Regions from separate parts of the Staphylococcus sp. AC872 genome, predicted to be linked through region 1. Evidence: riboswitches for the same ligand, from Rfam matches in the RefSeq annotation. Region 1 holds a riboswitch; the other holds the start of a gene.

What was found. A riboswitch is a leader RNA that binds a small molecule or an ion and turns the genes downstream of it on or off. The one in region 1 is predicted to bind S-adenosylmethionine.
Region 2: it holds a riboswitch for S-adenosylmethionine, as region 1 does, so the genes downstream of both, ACZ267_RS00775 (Na+/H+ antiporter NhaC family protein) here and ACZ267_RS08415 (methionine ABC transporter ATP-binding protein) in region 1, are expected to answer to the same signal.

The regions. Positions count from the first base shown of each region.
Region 1 is NZ_CEEDKW010000004.1:234,604-238,586, reverse strand. It holds gene ACZ267_RS08425 (MetQ/NlpA family ABC transporter substrate-binding protein) at 1-461, opposite strand, end outside; partial or broken gene ACZ267_RS08420 (methionine ABC transporter permease) at 480-1,175, opposite strand; gene ACZ267_RS08415 (methionine ABC transporter ATP-binding protein) at 1,168-2,193, opposite strand; SAM riboswitch class I at 2,284-2,386, opposite strand; gene ACZ267_RS08410 (thioredoxin family protein) at 2,444-2,740, opposite strand; gene ACZ267_RS08405 (toprim domain-containing protein) at 2,733-3,119, opposite strand; gene gcvH (glycine cleavage system protein GcvH) at 3,428-3,808, opposite strand.
Region 2 is NZ_CEEDKW010000001.1:133,042-137,024, forward strand. It holds gene ACZ267_RS00775 (Na+/H+ antiporter NhaC family protein) at 99-1,394, opposite strand; SAM riboswitch class I at 1,471-1,568, opposite strand; gene ACZ267_RS00780 (hypothetical protein) at 1,622-2,194, opposite strand; gene ACZ267_RS00785 (SDR family oxidoreductase) at 2,443-3,324, opposite strand; gene ACZ267_RS00790 (amidohydrolase) at 3,415-3,983, opposite strand, start outside.

The DNA.
Region 1 (3,983 bases):
TTTTTAATTTTAATTAATCCTTCATCCACGAAGAATTTAAGGAAACGACCTTGTTCTGCAGGATTGTTAGAAACGTATACTGTTGCACCTTTAGGTAAATCTTTTAAGCTTTTATACTTTTTAGAGTAGACAGCCATTGGTTCTAATTCTACGTCACCAGCTGATTCAATTTTGTATCCTTTTTCTTTACTTTCAGTTTTTAAATAAGGTGTATGTTGGAAGAAGTTGGCATCTAATTCACCTTTATCTAATAATTTGTTAGGTGTTGTATAGTCGTTGATTGTTTGAATATCTAATTTATAACCTTTTTTCTCTAATAATGGTTTTGCTTTTTCTAAAATTTCTGCGTGAGGTGCAGGTGAAGCACCTACTTTAATTGTCTTGTCGTCATCCTTACCTCCACATGCTGCTAATGCTACAGTTAAAGATAATAATAATAAAATACCTAAAATTTTCTTCATTGATTTGTCCCCTTTTCTTTAGCGTTTATCAATTTTGTTTGTAACCCAGTCACCAATAAATTGGATGATGAATACAATGATTAAGATGAAAACTGTTGAAACTAAAATAACGTCTTTTTGATTTCGAGTGAAACCTGTTAAGTAAGCTAAGTTACCTAAACCACCAGCACCGATAACTCCGGCAATTGCTGTAGATCCCACTAATGCAATTGCTGTTACTGTTAAACCTGATACTAACGCCGGCATTGCTTCAGGTAGTAATACTTTTCTTACTACAGTCCAAGTATTAGCACCCATAGACCACGCTGCCTCAATTACCCCTTTATCTATCTCTTTGAAAGCAATTTCTACTAATCTAGCCTAGAATGGCGCTGCACCTATGATTAATGCAGGTAGTGCACCTGTTGGACCACTTATTGTGCCTAAAACGACACTTGTAAATGGTATTAATAACAAGATTAAAATGATGAACGGTATCGCTCTAAATAGGTTCACGATAAATGAAACGATTGAATAAAATATTCTTGCCACTTTTGAATGACTCTTAGCCGATAAAAATAATAAAACACCTAAAATCAATCCAAATATAAAAGCAAATATTGTTGATACGACAGTCATATAAAGTGTTTCAACAATGGCTTGCCAAACTTCTGGCCATTGGACGTTCGGCATTGTAATCATTTCTTGGAGTATTTCTCCAACTGACTTACCCATGTCTTAACACCTCCACATTCACATGTTTCTCATTAAGATTAGATTTGAAATCTTCGAAATTTTCAGAACTTATAAAAGGTATATGGATAACTAAAAATCCTAATGTACCATTTCTTGTATTTTTAATGTCAGCTTCTAAAATATTAACGTCAATCTGATGCGTTTTTGTAATGTACGATACAATTGGTTGAGTCGTATTTTCACCGTTAAAATTCAATCTAACTATGTAAGCATTGTTATCTAATGGTTCTAACGCATCTAATGATTCCTCAAAATCCTCATTTAAATCATCTTTTACAAATCGTCTCGTTACTTCGTGTTGTGGATTTTCAAATACTTGGCTAACTTGACCTTGTTCTATCACGCGTCCGTTTTCCATAACTGCGACTTCATCACAAATTCGGCGAATCACTTGCATTTCATGTGTGATTAACACGATTGTTAAATTTTGTTGCTCACGTATTTTTAATAATAAGTCTAAAATTTCATCTGTAGTTTGAGGATCAAGTGCACTTGTAGCTTCATCACAAAGCAATACTGTCGGATCATTGGCTAATGCTCTGGCAATACCAACTCTTTGTTTCTGTCCACCAGACAACTCAGATGGATAAGCATTTTCTCGTCCCTTCAAGCCTACAAGTTCTATTAATTCATTTGCCTTACGTTTTGCTTCTCCTCTAGATAATCCTGCAATTTCTAGTGGGAATGTAATATTTTTAAGTACAGTTCTCGACCATAGTAAATTAAAATGTTGGAAAATCATACTTACTTTTTGGCGCTTCTTACGTAAATCTGACTTCGATAATTGACTTATGCTATCTCCATCAATAATAACTTCTCCAGAAGTGGGTGCTTCTAAATTATTAAACATTCTAATTAAGGTACTCTTACCTGCTCCAGAAAAACCAATCACCCCAAAAATGGAACCGGATTGAATGTTTAAATCAACGTGATCTACAGCGAGTACGTCTTTATTTTTCGTATGATATCGTTTCACGATTTGTTTTAACTCAATCACGTTAATGCCTCCTTGTTTATAACTAATACAAATTAAAAAATGCTTCCTCAAAACTTTAGACTGTTTGAGAAAGCATTTTAAAATATCTTTCTCTCATCTTCTAAAGTTTACCTTTATGTGAATTGGCACCATTTCTATATAAGACGGTTGCCGGGCTTCGTAGGGCACATCCCTCCACCTCTCTCGATAAGAGTGTTTGCATGATTTAATTTTATTTAATCCTACCATCACGGTAGAGATTCGTCAATAATTATTTTAAATTTTCTAACAAATAAGGAACAGACCTAAACGCATACAATCTTTTTACTTCTTTATCCTTATTCATTAACATTAATACTGGTACTGACATAATTTGATGTGTTTCACTAAACTTTGGATGAAAGTTCATATCAATTTTCTTAACCGGAAGTTTCAAAATTTCATTTGCAATATCCAACATTCTTTCAGACACTTTACATGTACCGCATGTAGGCGTATATCCGAAAATGAGATGTTTATCTTCACCAAAGTTTTCAGTCACATCGTCTATTTCGATTGATTTACTCATTCACTAAAACTAACCTTTCAGTTTTTAAATTAGGTATAAGGGATTTCTCTTTTTTGCAATTAAATCCATGTTTGGTAAGTACATGCGCTAAATAATTTTTAGGACAATTGGCCACTTCGCAAAATGTTTTATCTACAAAAATATGTTCAGACTCACTTAAATACCGTTTGAACCATTTTCTAATTCGATCCCCTTCGTCATCTGAATCAGCTAAGACGAAAACTTGTTTACCATAAAGTGATTCTATCATATCATCTATCTTATCTATACTCATAGTACCATGCGTACAAATAATACTTACTGGTTCTGCAATGACTTGCTGCACTCGTTTTTTATCAGATTTACCTTCAACAATGATTACTTTATTCACAATAGTCATAAGTATTCACCCTTTAAAAATCGAAAATTAGCTATCACTATTTAATTCCACGAAGATGCTATTTATAAAACATATACTACAAAAACTTAAAATGAATTAACCATTTCATTACACTGTTAATATCTTTTTTACAAATAGCATCAATGTCTTTTTAAATCTAAGTTCATCAGATTATATGTACGCATGCCTATAAAATTCTTCCTTCGGTTCGCCTCTGCTTTCGCAATGGCATAAGTGTTTCTAAAATCTAAAGATTTAAGAAACACTAAAAAAAACTCCTTGATACGAGATCGAGGAGTTTGCAAATATTATTCGCCAATCATTTCTGAATATTGTTCTGCTGATAATAATTCGTCAATTTGGCTTTCGTCACTAATTTCTACTTTAACCATCCATGCTTTTTCGTATGGTGATTCGTTTACAAATTCAGGACTATCTTCTAATTCTTCATTAACTTCAACTACTTTACCAGTAATTGGTGCATATAATTCAGATACAGTTTTTACAGATTCAACACTACCGAAAGTGTCGCCTTCGTTTAATTCATCATCAGTTTCAGGTAATTCAACGAATACGATATCACCTAACTCGTTTTGAGCATATTCAGTAATACCAATTGTCGCTACATTTCCTTCAACTTTAACCCATTCATGTTCTTTAGAGTATTTAAATTCGTTTGGTACTGCCACGATAAATCCCCTCCTAATTTTAAGTACATTTTAATGATGCCATACCCACAATTATCAATCAACTATTATCTAAAAATTTTAAACCTTTAAATATTCGGATTTAAGATGTAAATTGGTATTTTTATGACTTTATTAAAATGAAAGTTCACTTTTTATATTTTGAAATGGTATCCAA
Region 2 (3,983 bases), on a different contig from region 1:
TTTACCATTAAAACGCTGACTTAAAACATTTTCAATATTTATAATTCTATTTATCAACTAAAAAACCGAGACTAAAAAGTCTCAGTTTTTAATCATATTTATGCTTTATTTTTTAATTTCGGATACCCAATTAAAATAGCAATCAGCCCACATACTCCAAGCATGATTGGATAAATACTATAAGGTACAAGTAAGAATGGTGAGATACCAGCCACTCCTGCAGCTGAAATAACTTGAGGACTATATGGTAATAAGCCTTGGAAACATCCACCAAATATATCTAAAATACTAGCTGATTTACGTGGATCAACATCATATTCATCTGCTATATTTTTAGCTAATGGTCCTGACATAATGATTGAAATAGTATTATTAGCTGTTGCAATATCTGCTACACTAACTAAACTGGCAATACCTATTTCAGCCCCACGTTTAGATTTCACGCGCCCTCTAACTACATTTAACAACCAATCTATACCGCCATTATGTTGAATAAGTCCTACTAAACCACCAATTAATAGGGCAATCATCGCAATATCTTCCATACCTATAATCCCTTTAGATACAGCACTTAGTAATCCTTTCCAACCAAATGAGCCATCAATAAGACCAATGATTCCAGATAAAACTGTTCCACCAATAAGAACGATAATCACATTGACACCAACTAGCGCTAGAATCAACACCAATAGATATGGAATGACTTTAACTAATTGGAAATCATAACTTTTAGAATGATCCATGGAAATACCATTTGTTAGGAAAAATAGTACAACTATAGTTAATATCGCACCTGGTAAAACAATTCTAAAGTTTACTTTAAATTTATCTTTCATCTTCGTATGTTGTGTACGTACAGCCGCTATCGTAGTATCAGAAATCATAGAAAGATTATCTCCAAACATAGCGCCACCAACTACTGTAGCCATAGATAATGCTGCAGAGACATCTGTTGCTTGCGCAAAGCCAAATCCTACTGGTGCAATAGCTGCTACTGTGCCTACTGATGTTCCCATTGAAATAGAAACAAACATACAAATGATAAATAAACCTACTATAATTAAATTTTCAGGGATGAGAGACAATCCCAAATTTACAGTAGAAGTCACGCCACCCATTTTCTCTGTAGTCGTAGAAAATGCGCCTGCTAAAATAAAGATAAGCATCATTAAAATAATATTTGAATGACCTGCACCTTTAGTAAACACTTCAACTTTAGTGGCAAATTTTTCTTTGCGATTCATCAACAAAGCAACGATTACTGTAATCGTTATCGCAACATTTAACGGCATCGTCGTGAAATCACCCGAGATGATACCTACACCTAAAAATAACAACATAAATAATAATAACGGAAATAACGCCCAAGCATTACCCTTTTTAGTTTCTTTCATCATTAGACCTACTTCCTTACAAAAAATACCTCTTTTCCTTATGATAAAGAAAAGAGGTCCATCTACAACGATTATCCCCTTATCTTCAAACCTAGACAGGTTACTGGAATTGGCACATGATTCAATGTTGCCGAAGCTTCATAGGGCCAGTCCCTCCACTTCTCTTGATAAGTGATTCATATTTAACGTTTACGTTACAAGATAATTCCTATGACGTCAATCATAAATTATAACTTCGTCGTAAAATATTTTTCATAAATAATTAATGCAACAGCAACTACGAATAACATTGCAATAGCTATACCAAAGACGATCCACCATTTTAAATAAAGTGATACAATCATTAAAATAATAGAAATGATCGTCATACTAATCATCAGTATTTTAAATTGTCGTTCACGTTGTTGAGAGATCACTTTATAATCTCGATGATTTTTCCTTTGTGTATCATCATCAATTTGTAATTTAGTTTCTATATAAAAAACAAACGCCATAGTTACCATTAGGATTAAGAAACCAATCCATACATGGGATTGTGATATTAGCACTATTCCGGCATAACCTAAATACAAACACCCCGCAATAATACCTAATAACCGGTCGATTGTTTGATTAATCCATATGATATTATTTTTAATATTTTTATTAACAAAATACAGATTTTTTAATGCATTGGTTAAAGCAAATAAAAGTATTAAAATGATTAAAAACCATTGATTTTTAGTAAATAACGAAAATATAACTATAGCGATTATACCTATTATGAACGGAGCAACCCTTATAAACCTATCTTTCACCATGTCATAACCTCCTTTAGATATAAGATTTAATTTGCATGTCCTCGTATAAAATGCCAATCCCTTAAATATATAGGGTATTTTTTAATTAAATTTCATTCTTCAAAAAGGTTAATAATTTTATATTTTTATTTTACATTAAACATATTTTTATTCCAAATTCATAATAAAATTGGATATAGTTATCATATAATTTGTCACAAAAAAATAGTCGATAAAGTATTAACACTTTATCGACCAACTTATATTCATTAGTTAATTTGAATACCGCCTGTCACACCGAAGACTTGTCCAGTTGTATAACTTGATTCTTCAGATGCTAATAGGACATATGTTCCTGATAATTCAACAGGTTGTCCTGCACGGCCAAGTGGTGTTTCCTTACCAAATTCAGGAATATTTCGTTGTGGTTGTCCACCAGTAATTTGTAATGGTGACCAAAATGGTCCTGGGGCTACACAATTGACACGAATACCTTTTGCGCCAAGTTCTTCTGATAAACTTTTTGTTAATGAGATAATTGCAGCTTTCGAAGCGGCATAATCATGTAAAATAGGACTTGGATTATATCCTTGAACAGATGATGTTGTTGTAATTGATGCACCTGGTTGTAAATATTCTAACGCTTTTTGTACTGTCCAAAATATAGGATATACATTGGTTTCAAATGTCTCTTTAAATGATTGTGTATCAAACCCTTGTATATCGTCATGGTATTGTTGATGTCCAGCTACTAATGTCACATTATCCAGCCCACCAAGTTGTTGATGTGCTTCTTCGACCATGTCATAGTTAAATTGTTCATCACGTATATCACCAGGCAGTAACACTGCTTTTTGTCCCGCTTCTTCAATCACTTGTTTAACTTCTTGTGCGTCTTTGTCTTCACTTGGAAGATAATTAATAGCAACATCTGCGCCTTCTTTAGCATAAGCAATAGCTGCTGCGCGTCCAATGGCAGAATCGCCACCAGTGACTAACATTTTATATCCTTTTAATCGACCGTGTCCGACGTATGATGTCTCACCGCAATCTGGTTCAGGTTTTAATTGGCTTTGCAAGCCTGGAAGTGGCTGCTCTTGTTGTTCATAGTCTGTTGATTTGAATTTATTTCTAGGATCTTGTGCTGACATTTCAAATTCATCTCCTCAATTTGTATATGTTCTCATATACCCAAGGTTATCCAGATGTTAATCATACTATCTTTATACAATTTATGGAGACTATTGATTCAGAAGACGTTTAGTGAGTGTCACAAAATATGTCGGCACTTTTTCTAAAATACGTTCATCAGGATCAAATAAAGGATGATGTAGATCATACTCACTATTAGATCCTATGAATGCAAATACGCCGGGATACGTTTCTGTATAACCAGAAAAGTCTTCACCAATTGTTAATGGTAAATCCATAATTGATACATGATAACCAACATCTTCTGCTACTTCTATCGCTATATCAGTTAATTCATCATCATTAATCACTGTTCCAGGAAGTCGTGTATATCGGCAATCAACTTGTAAATTAAATGTTTGTGCTAAACCATCAGCAATTTCATTCATTCGTTGTTCGATATACGCTCTATGCTCAGGTTTAAATGAACGGACAGTACCTTGTACATAGGCTTGATCCGCAATGACATTCCATGTATTTCCACATGAAATTTCACCAATTGTAACAACGGCATTATCAAATGCAGATAAATTTCTACTAACAATCGTTTGTAAACTATTAATCAGTTGACCTAAAGCCACCGTTGGGTCATTACCTTGTTCTGGTTTAGCAGCATGCG